One region of the Microbispora sp. KK1-11 genome, then DNA from elsewhere that is predicted to be linked to it. Evidence: riboswitches for the same ligand, from Rfam matches in the RefSeq annotation. Region 1 holds a riboswitch; each other region holds the start of a gene.

Region 1 (4,136 bases):
GGTGGCCCTGCTGGGCGCCGTAGCCCTGCTGCGGGCCGGTCTGGCCGTACCCCTGCTGGCCCTGCTGGGGGTAGCCCTGCTGCTGGCCGTAGTCCTGGGGGCCGGTCTGCTGCTGGCCGTAACCGCCCTGGGACGAGGGCTGGCCGTACTGCTGCTGACCCTGCTGGGCGCCGTAGCCCTGCTGGCCGTACTGCTGGTGGCCCTGCTGGGCGCCGTAGCCCTGCTGCGGGCCGGTCTGGCCATAGCCCTGCTGGCCCTGCTGGGGGTATCCCTGCTGCGGGCCGGTCTGGCCGTAACCCTGCTGGCCCTGCGGGGCGCCGTAGCCCTGCTGGCCGTACTGCTGCTGCCCGTAGCCCTGCTGCTGGGCGGCCTCCTGGCCGTATCCCTGCTGCTGCGGGGCCGGCTGCTGGCCGTACCCCTGCTGGCCGTACTGCTGCTGGCCCTGCTGGGCGCCGTAGCCCTGCTGCTGGCCGTAGCCGCCCTGCGCGGGGTCGTAGCCGGGCGGCTGCTGCGGGCCCGTGTGCTGTCCCGAGTGGCGGTAGCTGACGACCGTGACGTCGGGGTCGTAGTCCTGGGGCTGTCTGTCCGTGTTGTACCCGGGGTTCGATGACGGCGGTGGCGTTCCGTCCGACTCGTCCTGGGGGTACGGCGGCTGTCCGGTGCTCACCGTGTCACCTCGTTTCGAAGACGCATGCGCCGAACGTCTGTAGCACACGCTGATATTGCCAAAAGTAGCGACAGGTGTATCAACAGTCACCTTTGCAGCAGTCGACAACCACCGTCAAGATCGGCGATCAATGCCCATCAATGGTGATCAATGCGGTCGAGGTGCAGCAACATCCGGGTGTTCCCCAGCGTGTTCGGCTTGACGTGCTCCAGGTCGAGAAACTCGGCGACACCCTCGTCGTACGACGCGAGCAGTTCCGCGTACACCTCCTGGGAGACCGGGGTGCCCTGGATCGGCCTGAAGCCGTGCCTGGCGAAGAACTCCACCGCGAACGTGAGGCAGAAGACCCTCCGGACGCCGAGGTCCCTGGCGGTCTCGATGAGCGCGCCGACGATCCGATGGCCGACGCCCCCGCCGCGCGCCGCGGGGTCCACCGCGACGGTCCTGATCTCGGCCAGGTCCTCCCACAGCACGTGCAGCGCGCCGCAGCCGACGACCTGCCCGTCCGTCTCGGCCACCCAGAACTCCTGGACGTCCTCGTACAGCGTGACCGTGCTCTTCTTGAGCAGGCGGGGACCGACACCCGAGTACGCGTCGACGAGGCGCCGGATCGCGCGGACGTCCGGCGTCCTGGCCCGGCGCACCGTCACGGCCGTGGCACCCGATTCACTGGATGTCTGCGCGGCGACCTGCTCCATGACCGGCCAGCCTAGCCGGAGCGCGGTCGATCCCACGCGGTCGGCACGGATCGTCCCCATGGATAACGGTCATCCCCAAACGCCATACCCGACAGGAGATTTGACTGTCCGTAGCCGCCAGGATACGGACAGGTGCACGGCCGTAGCCCGAGGCGGACATCCAGGTTCGTCCCACTTTTCCCCGCAGCCCGACCGGCACCTCGAAACTCCCAAATCACTCCATACGCAGGTGAACGCGGACATATCACTACCGCGCCTGTGACCCGGCCGTGATCATTTGGTTGTCAAACGTAGACGGGTTTCGGAGTTCTGGTTGAGCAAGAACTCGCCGTGCACTATCGTCCAGCGACGATGCCGGTCATCGTGGAGCGCTCACGGCGACCGGGCGCCGAATCTTCGGAGCACCGAGTGCGAAGGGGAACCGGGGACCCAACTGCAGGATCAGGATCGGTTCGATCTCAGATCGTCAAGGGGTGAATCCACCAAGGTAGGGCTACTCCGGCCCGAACCCGTCAGCTAACCCGGTAGGCGCTCAGAAGTGCCCCGCCGTACGGCCCCGTCCCGACGACGGACCCGCCGCGGGGCACACGTGGGAGAGGAGCTCGGTTGCGCACGCGTGGAGGACGGCAGGCGGGCAGACACGCCCGCGGCCGACGGTCCGGATCCGGCACGGCCGGTCCGGGTGCCATCCGCCGCTTGGCGTTCGTCGGCGTCGCGATCGGCGCGATCACGTTCGGCGCCCCGGTGGTCCGCGCCACCGCCGACCCCAAGCCGAGCCTCAAGGAGCTCACGGCGCAGGTCGAGAGCCTCTACACCGAGATCGAGACCCTCAGCGAGCAGTACAACGGCGAGCGCGTACGCCTGAAGGCGGCCGAGCGGTCCGCCGACCTCGCCAAGAAGAACCTCGCCAAGAGCGAGGCCGAGCTCGAGGTCCGCCGGCAGAAGGCGAGCGCCCTCGCGCAGCACTCCTACATGACCAACGGGCTCGGCAGGGCGCTCGTGCTCATCGACAGCGACGCCGACCCCCGGCGATACCTGGACCAGGCCTCCACGACGTACGCGCTGGAGCTGCAGGAGAGCCAGGAGGTCGCCGAGGTCACCAAGGCCATGGACGCCGCCGCGCGGGCCAGGGAGAGCGCCTCCGCCCGGCAGGCCGAGGTCAAGAAGCTCCTCAGCGGCCTCGACTCGCGGCGCGACAAGATCACCAAGCTGATCAAGAAGACCGAGAGCAGCCTCTACCGGCAGGTCTCCCAGACGATCGGCAGCGAGACGCGCAGCAGGACGTCGTTCCCCATCATCGGCGACGGCAAGGCCGCCCAGGCGGCGCGCTGGGCCCTCAGGCAGCAGCTCAAGCCTTACGTGTGGGGCGCCGAGGGCCCCGGCTCCTTCGACTGCTCCGGCCTGGTCATGGCGGCCTACCAGTCCGTCGGCATCAGCCTGCCCCACTACACGGGAGACCAGTGGACGGCCGGCACGCACATCCCCCGTGACCAGCTCCGCCCCGGCGACCTGGTGTTCTTCTACTCCGACCTGCACCACGTCGGCATCTACATCGGCAATGGCTACATGATCCACGCGCCGCGCACGGGAGACGTCGTCCACATCGCGAAGATCGCCGGACGGCCGTTCGCGGGAGCGGTGCGGGTCGCGGACTGAGCCCCTCGACCCGCCGTCGAGGGACGCGGTCAGATGAGGCGGCGGCGTGCCGCCCAGGCGACGGCCTCGATCGCGGTCGCGACGCCGATGCGGTCGCAGATGCACCGCAGCCGGCGCCGCACGGTGCGCCCGCTGACGTCGAGACTGCGGCCCACCCTGTCGGCGGTTATGCCCTTGGCCAGCTCCGCGAGGAGAAGCAGATCCTCTTCGGTGAGACCGGCACGATCAAGGTCCGAGGCGAGACTGTCACCTCGGTAGACGACCTCGGGAATACCCATCGTCCGCCCTCCCCACGACGATGATTCGTCGGCCCACCCTTCAGGGAAGGTAAACGCCTCCCCTGAAGGTCGTCAAGGCTCGGAGTCTGAGCACCGGTCGTACGCCTCCCGGGCCGCCTCGACATCCTCCATGTGGATCTCGGCCCAGCGCTTGATCGCCTCCAGCAGCGGCATGAGGTCCTCGCCCAGGGGCGTGAGCCGATAGTCGACCCGGACCGGCACCGCGGGGGTGACCGTGCGGGAGACCAGGCCGTCGCGTTCCATCGTCCGCAGCGTCTGCGTGAGCATCTTCTGACTGACGCCGGCGATCGTCCTCGCCAGCTCGCTGTAGCGGAGCGGGCCGCGGGCGAGCGCGGTGAGCGCCAGGCTCACCCACTTGTCGCTGAGGGTGTCGAGCAGCTTCCGCGACGGGCAGGTCGCGACGTACGCGTTGTAGCGCTGACGCGCCTCCTCGCGCCGCTCGGCCGCCGTCTGAGTGGCCATCGTCTTCCCTTCTCGTCCCTTACGCACTTCCAGGTGCCTTCTTACCGGGAGAGAGTAGCTCTTCATACGCTCCTTGCCATACCGCAAGGAGGAACTGATGAGAGCACTGGTGGCGCGGGACGGCGTCGTACGGGTCGTCGACGTGGCGGAGCCGGAGCCGGGCGCGGGGCAGGTGCGGATCAGAGTCGAGGCGGCGGCGGTGAACCCCGTCGACCTGTTCACGGCCGCGGGCGTCCTCGCCGACAACAGGCTCATGCCGCACCAGGAGACGTACGCGCTCGGATGGGACGTGGCGGGCGTGGTCGATCGGACCGGTCCGGGAGTGACGGGCGTACGTCCGGGGGAGCGGGTCAT
Region 2 (4,136 bases), on a different contig from region 1:
GCCCCGGGGCGTCCGGCGGGCCGGTCGTGCTGCCCAACCCCGCGGCGCCGCGCGGCGGCACCCGGGTCACCCGGGCCGGGCCGTACCACGACGGCCCGCCCGCCCAGTGCCCGCGCCGGGCCGCCACGGCCCGCGCTCCTCCCTCCACCGCGTACTGAGACCTTTCCCACTCGTACGCCTGTGGAGGCTTCATGTCCCGTGCGCCCCTGTGGCGCGCGGTGGCGGCGCTCGCCGTCATCGCGACCTCACTTCTGCTCGCCCTCACCATGGCCCCGCGCCTCGGCCTCGACCTGCGCGGCGGCACCCAGCTCGTCTTCGAGACGAAGGACTCCCCCACGGTCAAGGCGGACGCCGACGCCACCGACCGTGCCCTCGACGTGCTCCGGCGCAGGGCGGACGCCCTGGGAGTCGTCGATCCCACCCTGGTCCGCTCCGGCGAAAGGCGGATCATCGTCGAACTGCCCGGCGTGCTCGATCCGCGCGAGGCCGCCGCGGTCATCGGCAAGACCGCGCAGCTCAACTTCCACCCGGTGCTCGGTCCCGCCGATGACGGCGACAAGGACGCGGTCGCCGACGAGAGCGGCCAGAGGCTGAAGCTCGGCCCGGTCGCCCTCAGCGGGGCGGGCGTCACCGACGCCGCCGCGCGCAGCGACCCCCAGATGGGGCCCGGCTGGTTCGTCACGATCGACTTCAAAGAGCCCGGCCCCTGGCGGGAGCTGACCGGGAAGGCGGCCTGCGCGCCGGTGGGCGACCACAAGCGCCGCGTCGCCATCGTCCTCGACAACGAGATCATCTCCTCGCCGCAGGTGTCCGACTCGGTGGCCTGCGACGCGGGGATCCCCGGCGGCACCACGCAGATCACCGGGTCGTTCACCCCGCAGGAGGCGCAGAACCTCGCGGTGCTGATCAAGGGCGGCTCGCTTCCCGTGCCGCTGGATCTGGTCGAGCAGCGGACGGTCGGCCCGACCCTCGGCGCCGACGCCATCGCGGCGAGCGCCAAGGCCGGCGTCGTCGGGGTGATCCTGACCGCGGTGTTCATCGGCGTCGTCTACCGGCTGGTGGGCGTGCTGGCCGCGGTCGCGCTCGCCTGCTACGGCCTGATCTCGTACGCCGGGCTCGTGGCAATGGGAGCAACGCTCACGCTGCCCGGCCTGGCCGGGTTCGTCCTGGCGATCGGCATGGCGGTGGACGCCAACGTGCTGGTCTTCGAACGGGCCAGGGAGGAGTACGGCGAGGCGCCCCGCCGGGGCCTCAGGGCGGCCCTCGACCGCGGCTTCAAGAACGCCTGGAGTGCGATCGCCGACTCCAACATCACCACCCTGCTCGCCGCGGGGCTGCTGTTCTGGCTCGCCTCCGGGCCGGTGAAGGGCTTCGGCGTGACGCTGGCCATCGGCGTGCTCGCCTCGCTGGTCTCGGCGATGCTGATCACCCGGGTGCTCACCGCCGCCCTGATCGACAGGATCGGCCCCCGGGCGTCCGGCATCGGCTCGATCGGCCGGGTCAGGACCTGGCTGACCCGGCGCGACCCGGACCTGATGCGCGGCAGGCGGCTGTGGCTCGCCGTAGCGGCCGGGCTGCTCGTGCTGGCGGGTGCCGGGCTGGTCACGCGTGGGCTCGATTACGGCGTCGAGTTCACCGGCGGCCGGATCGTGGAGTTCGGCACGAGCAGGCCGGTCGACGTCGCCACGGCGAGGCAGGCGGTGGCGGACGCCGGCTTCCCCTCGGCCGTCGTGCAGCGGTCGGACGACGCGATCTCGGTACGTACCGGGCAGATCAGCGCGGACGACGTGGTCCGCATGGAGGAGGCGCTGGACCGGCGCGTGGGAGAGGTCACCAAGCAGCGTGACGAGCTCATCGGGCCGAGTCTCGGCGAGGAGCTGCGCCGCAACGCGCTCATCGCGCTCGCCGTCGCGCTCGCCGCGCAGCTCGTCTACCTGGCGTTCCGGTTCCGGTGGACGTTCGGCACGGCGGCCGTGGCGGCGCTGTTCGTGGACGCGGCCGTCGTCGTCGGAGCGTTCGCCTGGATGGGCAAGCCGATCGACGGAGTGTTCCTGGCCGCGATGCTCACGATCATCGGTTATTCGGTCAACGACAAGGTCGTGCTCTTCGACCGGGTGCGCGAGCTGTGGCCGGTGCGGCGCGGGGAGCCGTTCGGCCGGGTGGTGAACACCGCGATCCTGCAGACCGTGCCGCGCACGGTCAACACCGGGCTCGGTGCGCTGTTCATCCTTGCGGCGCTGGCGGTGTTCGGCGGCGACTCGCTGCGCGACTTCGCCGTCGCCCTGCTGATCGGCATCATCGTGGGGACGCTGTCGTCGTCGTTCGTGGCCGGACCGGCAGCGATCGCGCTGGAGAGGCGCACCAGCAAGCCGCCACCGGTTCCCGCCGCCCCGCGTGCCAGGCCCGCGCGGCGCGACGGCTCCGGCGCGGTGGTCTGACCGACCTGGTCGGCCGGCATGGGCCCCGGGGTGGGACGCCGGGTGGGACGCCGGGTGGGACGCCCCGCCCCGGGGCCCGTGCGGCTACGGCCGGCCGAGCGCGCGCAACTGGGCGGGCGTCAGCGCGGAGACGTTCTGGTCGATGGGCGAGTCGGTGTACTGGTGGATCGCCCAGGACTTCCAGTCGGCGGGCGGCGTGATGTCGCCAGGGGCCTTGCTGTAGTGGGCCACCCACAGGGGGTACTGGCCGAGGCCGTGGCCGTACTCGTCGGCGAAGTTCCAGCCGCTGTAGAACATCGGCCTGGTGCCGGTCTTGGCCGTCACGTACTCCAGCCAGGTCTTGGCCCACTTGTTGACGTGCTCGACGGACTCGCCGTCGGTGGCCTCCAGGTCGAGGACCAGGATGTCGCCGGGCTTGCTCGGCTGCGCGTTCACGACCTTGAGGAAGTGGTCGGCCTCGGCGATGGGGTCGTTGGAGGGATGGCCGAAGTGGTAGACGCCGCGGACGATGCCCTTCTTGGCCAGTTCCCGCCAGTGGCGGGGGAAGGACGAGTCGACCCAGGAGGTCCCCTCGGTGGCCTTGATGAAGCCGAACTGCGCGCGGCTGTTCATCCAGTCGTGGTCGGCCTCGTAGCCGGAGACGTCCTGGCCGTACGTGTGCGGGTTCGCGTAGGCCGGGGCGGGCAGGACGACGGCCGCCGTGACGGTGGCGGTGACGGCCGAGGCCGCGAGGGTCGCCGCCGCGAGGGCGGAGCGCAGGCGCCGGCGGGAGGGCCGGCTCCCGGGGGAGAGCCGATGGCTGGACATGCGGGGTTGACTCCTTGCTTCCATGCCGCCTACCGGGTTAGCTGACGGGTTCGGGCAGGAAGTGCCCTACGGGCGCATCTGGGGGCCTGCGCGCCGATTCACCCCGAAGAGAGTGGGTCCCCGGCTCCACATGACGCGGATTCGGCGGCCGCGCGATCATCGCGCGGTCCGGGCAACGCCACGGCAAGGGATATGACGGCGGAAGTCTGCCGGTACCCAGGCCGTGTGCCCTAAAGGTACACACACCACCAGAATGGTGTAAACAGGACAAAACATGTCTTTACCTGGACAGATAACGCCCCGAGCCACCCCGGCCTGGCAAGTAAGGGCCGTGAATACCAACGGTTAGTGTTCGCCGCGTCACATTCTGTGAAAGAGTCCGTCCCCGGAGGGATTCACTTGGGGGTCTGCGTCGTGGTCGCGATGTCGTCGGGGCGGGTGGGGTGAGAGGCATCCCTCGTCACGTCGCCTGTGTCATGGACGGGAACGGCCGCTGGGCCGCGCAGCGGTCGCTGCCCCGCACCGAGGGGCATCGGGCGGCCGAGGCCGCGGTGATCGATGTCATCGAGGCGGCCCACACGGCCGGTGTCGAGTGGTTGAGCCTGTACGCCTTCTCCACAGAGAACTGGCGGCGCCCGGCGGCCGAGGTCGACGTCCTGCTGCGACTGGTGCGGCGCGCCGTCCGCAAGCACGCCCTGTCACTGCACGCACGCGGGATCCGCTGCCGGTTCCTCGGGGTCACCGACCCACGGATCCCGCCCGCGCTGGCCCGGGACATCGCCGACCTGATGGCGCTGACCCGCGACAACCGCCGGATGACGTTGACGGTGGCGTTCGATCACGGCGGTCGCCGCGACATCGTCGAGGCCGCCCGGTCGCTGATCCGCGACG
Region 3 (4,136 bases), on a different contig from region 1:
ATCCCGTTCGCCCTGGTCCCGCTCGTGGCGTTCACCGGCAGCAGGAAGCTGATGGGCGATCTCGTCAACCGCCGCCTCACCACCGTCGCCGGCGTCGTCGTCGCCGGCGTGATCTGCGCGCTGAACGGCTTCCTCCTCGTGGAGGTGTTCACCGGCTGAAAGCGGCCTTCCGTCACAGCAGCGCGGCGAACCGGGCCGCGACGAGGTCCCACCGCCACTCCTCCTCGATCCAGGCCCGGCCCCGCTCGCCCATCTCGCGGGCGCGGGCCGGGTCGGCCAGCAGGTCGCACAGCGCGCCCGCCACCGCCGTGTGCGACGTGCCGTCGACCACCAGGCCCGTCTCACCGTGCCGTACGGCGTCGGGGGCGCCCCCGGAGGAGCCGGCGACCACCGGCAGCCCCGTGGCCGACGCCTCCAGGTAGACGATGCCGAGGCCCTCGACGTCGAGCCCCCCGAACCTGCTGCGGCACGGCATGGCGAACACGTCGCCCGCGTCGTAGTAGGCCGGGAGGGACGCCCAGGGGACGGACCCGGTGACGACCACCGAGCCGCGCAGCCCGGTCCGGGCGGCCGTCCGCTCCAGCGACCGCCGTAGGGGGCCGCCGCCGACCAGGAGCAGGACCGCGCCGGGAACCCGCCGCAGGACGAGCGGCCAGGCCCGCAGCAGCACGTCCTGGCCCTTGCGCGGCACCAGCCGGGAGACGCACACGACCACCGGCCGGTCGCCCAGTCCGAGGGACGCGCGGACCTTGTCGCCGCCCGCCCCCGGGTGGAAGGCGGCGGTGTCCACGCCGGGCGCGAGCCGTACGAGCCTGGAGGCGGGGACGACCCGGGCGATCCGGCGGCGGGTGTACTCGCCGAGGTAGGTCACGACGTCGGCCCCCGCGCCGATGCGGCGCAGCAGGGCGCGCGCGCCCGGCAGGCGGGCCCACGACGCCTCGTGCCCATGCGTGAGCATCACGATCCGGCCCGCGCCCGCGGCGCGCAGGACGGGAGCGAGCAGCCCCAGCGGCGCCGCCGCCCCGAAGACGACGGTGGCGCCGTCCTCGACCAGCGCCGCCGCCCTCCTCGCCACCGAGCGCGTCGGCAGCATCAGCGAGGACGGATGACGGACCACCTCGTACGGCTGGCGGGCGTCGAACTCCTCGCACCCCTTCCAGCGTGGGGCGTACACGACCACGGAGCCGGGCGGCCTGCGCGAGGCGAGGCCGTGCACGAACGCCTGGATGCCGCCCGGTCTGGGCGGGAAGTCGTTCGTGACGATCAGCGTCCGCTTCGTCATCCTCACCCCCGCTGCCGGCGTGGTCGCGCGGTCCGCCCGCGCCGCCCGAGAACGCATTGTCGCAGCCGCGGTCGCACCCGCACCTCATGGAGATCAGGCGTCCCACGGAGATCAGGACCGGGCGAGCTGCTCGCGCGCGTACGACCGCCATTCGCGGGTCAGGCCGTCGGCGGACAGCCCGAGAACCTCCCGCAGCGCGACGCCGATCCCCTCGCGCAGCGTGGCGTGGTAGAGGGCGACCAGCCTCCGCTCCCCGAACCGGGCCGCGACGTAGCGGCAGGCGAGCCACGCCTCCTCGTACGCCTGGGCGGGCCTGGCGGCGAAGTCGGCGGGCCCCGGCAGGCCGTTCAGCGCCGCCCTCCCCGCGGCCACGTCGGCGGCCAGTTCGGCGGCGACCGTACGGACCGGCAGTCCGCTGTCCAGGTAGCCCACGTAGTCGGCGAAGCCCTCCATGAGCCACATCGGCACCGCGTGGGGACCGGTGGTCGCGACGTGCGTCAGCTCATGGGTCACGACGACCAGGCGGCCGGTCGCGGACAGGCGGGCGAACGCCGCCGGCTGCACGATCACGCGGCCGCCGGTGGCGACGGCCGCCAGGCCGTCCACCTTCGCCGGCGCGGCCAGCACGGCGGCCTGCTCCTCGGTGCGCGGCACGAGGACCACCGCGCCGCCGTACCCGCCCCAGATCCTCGTGACCGTGCGGCCCGCGCGATCGGCCAGCGCGGCGATCTCGGCGACCAGCGGCCGGGGCGACCCGACGACGACCGCGCGCTCGCCGCGGGCGACGGAGGCGCCGGTCCACATGCCCGGTCGCTCCCGCACGGCGGCCCGGGCGTCCAGTCGCAGGGCAAGCAGCGGGTCGGGCGGGGCCGCGGCGGCCGGCCCGGTGAGCAGCACGGCCAGCGCGGCGGCCACGGCCGCGATCCGGCGGGGACGGACCCCGTGAGGCGGAACTTCGGGCCGGCGCCGCTCGGCCTCGGCGCGCGCGCCCGGCACGCCCGCGGGCACGCCGCTCGTGGCAGTCACGCCGTGCATGGTAAGCCGTGCATGGTAACCAGCACGTGCCACGGCCCCGTCCACCTCGGCGAGGTGGACGGGGCCGTAGGGACGGCGCCGGTCGAGGGGGCTGGTGACCGGTGCCCGTCAGACGCCCGGACGGACGGCACCCACGAAGGTGCTCCTCCGGTAGGCGTCCAGCTTGTCGATCCGCACCCGCGTGCCGGTGTGCGGAGCGTGGATCATCTTGCCGTGCCCGACGTACATGCCGACGTGGCCGCCTCCGCTGGTGAAGATCAGGTCACCGGGCTCGAAGTGACCCCAGGACACCTTCTTCCTGACCGCGCCGCGGATGGACCACGTCGTGCGCGGCAGCCGTACGCCCGCCTTACGCCAGGCGTACTGGACCAGGCCCGAGCAGTCGAACGCGCCCGGTCCCGTCGCTCCGTAGCGGTAGGGGTCGCCGATCTGCTTCTCCGCGACCTTCACCGCGCGCTGGGCCTTGGTTCGCTGCAGCGAGGCCCTGCCGATCTTCCGCTTGGCGGAGTGCTTCTTGGTCTGCCGCTTCTTCGCGGCGGCCTTGCGGGCGGCGGCGTCCGCGCTCTTCGCGGCGCCCGTCTTCGTGCCCGACTTCGTCGCTGTGGCCGTCTTGACGACCGTGACCGTCACCGTGTCGGCCGCCGCCGGATGTGCTCCGGCGACCCCTACGGATGCCGTCAAAGCGGCACCACCAAGGGCAATTCGGGCAAGACGGGACAGACTAGCGGGGGTGGTAGACAGGATCTCTCCTCGGGTCTTCCGCTCACGCCTACCGGGTTAGCTGACGGGTTCGGGCGGGGAAGTCGCCCTACGGCGCGCGATGCGCCGATTCACCCCGGACCTTCGCGTGAAGGTCGATGGTTCCCCGGCTCCGTGCCTCCTGACTGCACGGACTCGGCAGGCCACCGGCGCCGGGGGATCCCGCTAAGGGGAGGGTGATGGAGGACGCCGATGACGGTGGATGACTGCGCGACCCGGCCGGCCGGACCGGGTGCGCCGCGGCGAGGCGTACTCGCCGCGGCCCAGAAGCTACCGAGGACCCGCCGCGTTCGGCAAAGCCCTCCCGCCGGATAAAGATCGGATAACGAAGGCCGCGGCGAAGAAAGCGCAGCTTACCCGCCCCACAAACGGATAAATGTGACTCTGCTCACAATCTCGGCAACAGCGGCCAAATCGGGTCACATGAGCCACAAAAGGCACAGAGATCACAGAGAGGATCGGGCCCTCAGGGACGCACAGCTCCGATGGCGTGATACTCCGCGAGTGTGACAATCTTCACAACATCGCCGGTCTGCGGGGCGTGGACGACCTTGCCGTCGCCGGCGTAGATGCCGACGTGCCCGTATCCGGCGTGCCAGAGCAGGTCGCCCGGCTGGAGCTCGTCCAGCGAGACCCTGCGGCTCGCACCCCAGGCCCACTGTTCGTAGCTGGTCCGGGGCAGTGTCACGCCCGCCGCCGCCCAGGCGGCCTGCACGAGCCCCGAGCAGTCCCAGGAGTCCGGTCCTGTGCCCCCGTAACGGTAGGGCTTGCCGACCTGCTTGTAGGCGAACTGGAGGGCCGACAGCGCGTTGCCGGACGCCGGCCCGGTGTAGACGACGCCGGGACTGTTGGGGTTGCCGGGGTTGAACGTCCCGAGCGAGCGCAGCAGCTTCATCTGCTCCCGGACGAGCTTGTCGACCTTGTCCTTCTCGTCGGCGAGCTCGCCCCTGACGTCCGCGGCCTCCTTGTAGACCGCCTTGCTCTGGTCACGGCGGTCCTTGAGGTCCTTGATGGCGCCCTCGTACTCCCTGAGCCGCCCGGCCCGCTCGGCCGACATGTG
Region 4 (4,136 bases), on a different contig from region 1:
CCGTTTGCCGAAGGCGGCCCGGCCGCCCAGATCGCCGAGCAGGATCTGCCGCAGCACCTGCCGGTCGAACGCCCTGGACTCCTCCGGTCCGGGCAGGTCGTCGCCGAGCAGCGTGAGCCGCTGGTCGAACAGCAGCCCCGGCCCGGTGAGGCTGCTGCTGGTGGCTTCGGCCAGTTCGTACAGCCGTGGCGGCAGGCCGGCGCGCAATGCCTCCATCGCCGGCGGCGCGAGTCCGATCCGGTAGCCCTGAGCCCGCTCGCCGGTGCCGTCGTCGGCCTCGTACACGCGTACGTCGAGGCCTGCACGGATGAGGGCGTGCGCGAGCGTCAGCCCGCCGAGCCCCGCCCCGATCACCAGGACACGTGTCATCGTGATCCCCCGTTCGTAGGTGAACAACGTTCTGCGCGAGGCCATGCTGGCCCACCGCGACGGCGCCCGCCTCATATCCGGCTTCCACCAGCCGGGTGACGAGGCTGTCACCACCTTCACGCGTCTCATCGCCGCCCTGATCGCCGCGGGTGTCCCCGCCGACACGGCCACCATCGCCGTGGACACCGTCCTGGCCTACGTCAACGGCTACGCGATCGAGGAACAGGCCCGCAAGACCGGAGCCGACGGCTGGCCCAGAGAGCGCCGGGACCGCGCCTTCCACGACGGCCTCGAATTGATCATCGCCGGTGTCAGAGGAACTCTGTCGTCCTGACGGTTCTTGAATCAGGCCTCGACCAGGGCTACCTGCGCGGCACAAGCGGCTCGACCGCGGCCGTCAACTGCGGCGCCCGTAGAGAGCACCAAGCGGAGCTGCGGGCATTTCTTCGGGATCGTCTTCCTCGGATCGCGGGTGATTCACAAGGCCCGAAGCCATCGATCGATGACGGCGAAGTCCTCGTCGGCGAGTCCCCTGAATGACTCCACGCGGTGAAGGAGAGCCCGGCCGCTGTGGTGTGCCGAGACCCACTCCCTGTCGGCGTCGGTGATCTCGTCATCGATCCAGGCGAACGGGCGTCCGCCCGCCCAGTTCACCAGGGTCCGGGTCTTCCAGCAGAGCCCGAACCATTGGTCCTCACGTTTGTGCTGGTCGGTTGGCTCCGGCCAGCTGACGACGGGCAGTCGCGGCAGCCCGATCCGGGGTGCTATCTCGGCATTCGCCTCTTCTTCCCAGGTTGTCGCCCAGACGAGTTCGCAGGGCAGAGCTGCCAGCCGGCTCCCCACCTCGGAGGTGAGCCACGCCAGGCGCGAGTCCGGTGTGGCACCCCGCGGTGCGCGTTGCGGGTCCTCGCCGAAGGGGAGAAGCGGTCCGTCGACGTCGAGGAAGAGCAGCGGGCGGTCAGCATGGTCGGTCATGCTCGCTCACCTCGTCACATCCGGCGAGTACGCCGCGTTCGGAGCGGGCTCCGGCAGGCACGAGAGCTACCAGGCGGCTTGTGGGCCTAGTACATCGAGATGTGCACGTGGTCGTAGTGGTTTGCGGTGATTCCGCCGCGGTCGGACATGGTCCGCCAGCCCGGGTGGCCGAGGTTGTAGATGCGCTGCTGCCAGATCACGTACATCACGCCCAGCTTCGGCCCGTTCTTGATGGCCCAGGCGGCCAGGCTGTCACCGAGCGCCTTCATCTCGGGCGAGGGCATGGCGCCGCCCGAGCTCATCATGAAGTCGCAGGCGCGCCCGAGGGGGTGCTCGCCGCTGTTCTCCGCACGGTAGCAGCCGACCGGGAACCGCAGGTCGAAGTGCTTTTCGACCTCGGTGCGCGTGAGCCGCATCCGGGCCGTGATGTTGTCGGAGCCGCTGGGCAGTTCCGGCGCCCACGACCCGCCCACGCGCTTTCCCGGCGCGATCGGGATCAGCGCGTCGAGCTTGTCCTTGATCTCGTCGATGAGATCCTCGGCGTCCTCGCGCTGTCCGGCGACCTCGGCGGCCTGCGTCTTGAGCTGTCCGGTCAGCGTCTTGGCGGCGTCCGCGGCCCGCTGCCGTTCGGTGCGGACCTGGTCGAAGTGCGCGAGCCTGGCGGCCTGCTCCTCCTTGAGCTGGTAGTTCAGCGCGGCGGTGTTCATGTCGGGCAGCGCCATCGCGCTCTCGGTCTGGTAGCGCAGCCCGGCCAGCTGCCGTACGGCGTCGCTGGCGGCCTCGTAGTCGGCCTCGGCCTTGGCCAGCCGGCCGCGGGCCGCCTTCTCCTCCACGCGGGCCTTGGCGAGGGCGACACGTTTGGCGTTGTAGTCGCCGATCAGCCGATCGACCTTCTTCCGCAGGTCCGACAGCTCCTTCTTGAGCTGCTTCTCCGTCGGTTTGGGGTCGGCGGCACCAGGCGCGGCCGTGCCGAACACGAGGACGGCGGAGGCGAGCACGCCGACAGCCAGGGGGAACGCGCGGGGCAGAGCCCACTCCTCTCCATCTGCCGACCGGGTTAGCTGACGGGTTCGGGCTGGAGGAGCCCGGGCAGGCCACTGCCTTGACCCCAGGTGCGTGATTGGGTCCCCGGCTCCCGGGCGGGGCGCCCGGGATTAGGCGTACCGGTTGTGACGGCCGGTGTCAGGGATACTAGTGGTAAAGAAACCGTGGCTGCCACCAAAGTCGCAACCAATCGGAGATCAAGCCGTTATCGCCTCGCGAAGCATCCGGGCGGCCTCCTCAGGCAGCACGTCGTTGACGAACGCGCCCATGGCCGACTCCGATCCGGCCAGGTACTTCAGCTTGTTCGGCGCGCGCCGGATCGTGAAAAGCTGCAGGTGGAGGTAGGCGAGGTCGCGCCGGTAGGTGACCGGGGCCTGGTGCCAGGCCGCGACGTACGGCATGACGACGCCGAACAGCCCGTCCAGCCGGCGCAGCACCTCGATGTAGAGCGGCGCGAAGGCGGCCCGTTCCTCGGGCGACAGCGCGGGGATGTCGGGCACCTGACGGTGCGGGTAGACGTGCACCTCGAACGGGTAGCGCGCGGCGGCAGGGACGAAGGCCGTCCAGTGCTCGTTGGCGGCCACCACCCGGGGGCCCCTCCGCTCGGCGGCCAGGACGTCCGCGAACAGGTTGCCTCCCTGATGGCGGGCGGCGGCGTCCAGCATCTGCCGCGTACGCGGCGTGACGTACGGATAGGCGTAGATCTGTCCGTGGGGGTGCGGCAGCGTGATGCCGATCTCGGCGCCGCGGTTCTCGAAGCAGAAGACCTGCTCCACGCCGGGCAGCGAGGACAGCTCGGCCGTACGGTCGGCCCACGCCTCGACGACCAGCTCGGCCTGCTCGTCGCTCAGGGAGCTGAACGACGCGTCGTGGTCGGAGGTGAAGCAGACGACCTCACAGCGCCCGATCCCCGGCCGCACCTCGCTCAGCCCGCCCACCTGCTCGTACGCACCGGTGTTGAAGCTGAACGACGGGAAGCGGTTCTCGAACACCGCCACCTCGTACGGCGAGGGGATCTCCGAGCCGGGATGGCCCGGGCAGAGCGGGCACTCGTCGGCGGACGGCAGGTGAGTGCGCGTCTGGCGGTGCCGGGCCACGGCCACCCACTCGTCCATCAGGGGGTCGTAGCGCAACTCGGAGGCGAGCGGGCGCGGCGGCAGGTCCCTGGTGTCGGTGGCGCTGTGGTCGGCGTCGTCGCGCCGGTCGAAGTAGATCAGCTCACGGCCGTCGGCGAGATGGGTGATGGTGCGCTTCACAGAGCGGTCTCCAGTTTCACGGTGCGGTGTCCCGGGTCACAGCGGGCTTCCAGATGTCCGGGTCACAGCGGCTTCGCCCAGAGGTCCGGCGTCACAGTGCGGTCTCCAGCTCGGTCTCCCCGGACGGATCGGCGAGGAGGAGCTCGCCGGCGTGCTCCGACAACGCGGCGCGCGCCTCCTCGGGCAGGCCGACGTCGCTCACGACCACGCCGGCCTCGCCGAGGGCGGCGATCGTGCTGATGCCGATCGTCCCCCACTTGGTGTGGTCGGCCAGGACCACGAGCTGCTGGGCGGCCGCGATGAGGGCGCGGTCGGTCTCCGCCTCCAGCAGGTTCGGCGTGGTGTAACCGGCCCGGACGCTCATGCCGTGCACGCCGAGCATGAGCGTGTCGACGTTGAGGGAGCGGACGGCCGCCACGGCCACCGGGCCGACCAGCGCGTCGGAGGGCGTGCGCACACCTCCCACCAGCACCACGGTCTGGTCGGGCCGTC

The links. Region 1 has a riboswitch for cyclic di-AMP ahead of FLW16_RS38765 (C40 family peptidase). Riboswitches for the same ligand answer to the same signal wherever they lie in the genome.
Region 2: linked by a shared signal. The riboswitch ahead of FLW16_RS32290 (glycoside hydrolase family 25 protein) and the one ahead of FLW16_RS38765 (C40 family peptidase) in region 1 are both predicted to bind cyclic di-AMP.
Region 3: linked by a shared signal. The riboswitch ahead of FLW16_RS00925 (C40 family peptidase) and the one ahead of FLW16_RS38765 (C40 family peptidase) in region 1 are both predicted to bind cyclic di-AMP.
Region 4: linked by a shared signal. The riboswitch ahead of FLW16_RS03000 (hypothetical protein) and the one ahead of FLW16_RS38765 (C40 family peptidase) in region 1 are both predicted to bind cyclic di-AMP.

Annotation. Positions count from the first base shown of each region.
Region 1 covers NZ_VIRJ01000043.1:2,997-7,132, forward strand. The annotation lists gene FLW16_RS38755 (RDD family protein) at 1-667, opposite strand, end outside; gene FLW16_RS38760 (amino-acid N-acetyltransferase) at 805-1,365, opposite strand; cyclic di-AMP (ydaO/yuaA leader) riboswitch at 1,742-1,911, shown strand; gene FLW16_RS38765 (C40 family peptidase) at 2,062-3,021, shown strand; gene FLW16_RS38770 (LuxR C-terminal-related transcriptional regulator) at 3,051-3,299, opposite strand; gene FLW16_RS38775 (helix-turn-helix domain-containing protein) at 3,372-3,782, opposite strand; gene FLW16_RS38780 (NADP-dependent oxidoreductase) at 3,880-4,136, shown strand, end outside.
Region 2 covers NZ_VIRJ01000029.1:11,432-15,567, reverse strand. The annotation lists gene FLW16_RS32300 (hypothetical protein) at 1-158, shown strand, start outside; gene secD (protein translocase subunit SecD) at 192-2,438, shown strand; gene FLW16_RS32290 (glycoside hydrolase family 25 protein) at 2,523-3,245, opposite strand; cyclic di-AMP (ydaO/yuaA leader) riboswitch at 3,257-3,402, opposite strand; gene uppS (polyprenyl diphosphate synthase) at 3,689-4,136, shown strand, end outside.
Region 3 covers NZ_VIRJ01000001.1:195,136-199,271, reverse strand. The annotation lists gene FLW16_RS00940 (Nramp family divalent metal transporter) at 1-159, shown strand, start outside; gene FLW16_RS00935 (glycosyltransferase family 4 protein) at 173-1,282, opposite strand; gene FLW16_RS00930 (hypothetical protein) at 1,394-2,308, opposite strand; gene FLW16_RS00925 (C40 family peptidase) at 2,426-2,998, opposite strand; cyclic di-AMP (ydaO/yuaA leader) riboswitch at 3,073-3,227, opposite strand; gene FLW16_RS00920 (C40 family peptidase) at 3,543-4,136, opposite strand, start outside.
Region 4 covers NZ_VIRJ01000002.1:19,241-23,376, reverse strand. The annotation lists gene FLW16_RS03015 (NAD(P)/FAD-dependent oxidoreductase) at 1-369, opposite strand, end outside; gene FLW16_RS03010 (TetR/AcrR family transcriptional regulator C-terminal domain-containing protein) at 389-703, shown strand; gene FLW16_RS03005 (HAD domain-containing protein) at 847-1,344, opposite strand; gene FLW16_RS03000 (hypothetical protein) at 1,431-2,342, opposite strand; cyclic di-AMP (ydaO/yuaA leader) riboswitch at 2,377-2,515, opposite strand; gene galT (galactose-1-phosphate uridylyltransferase) at 2,586-3,644, opposite strand; gene FLW16_RS02990 (DeoR/GlpR family DNA-binding transcription regulator) at 3,736-4,136, opposite strand, start outside.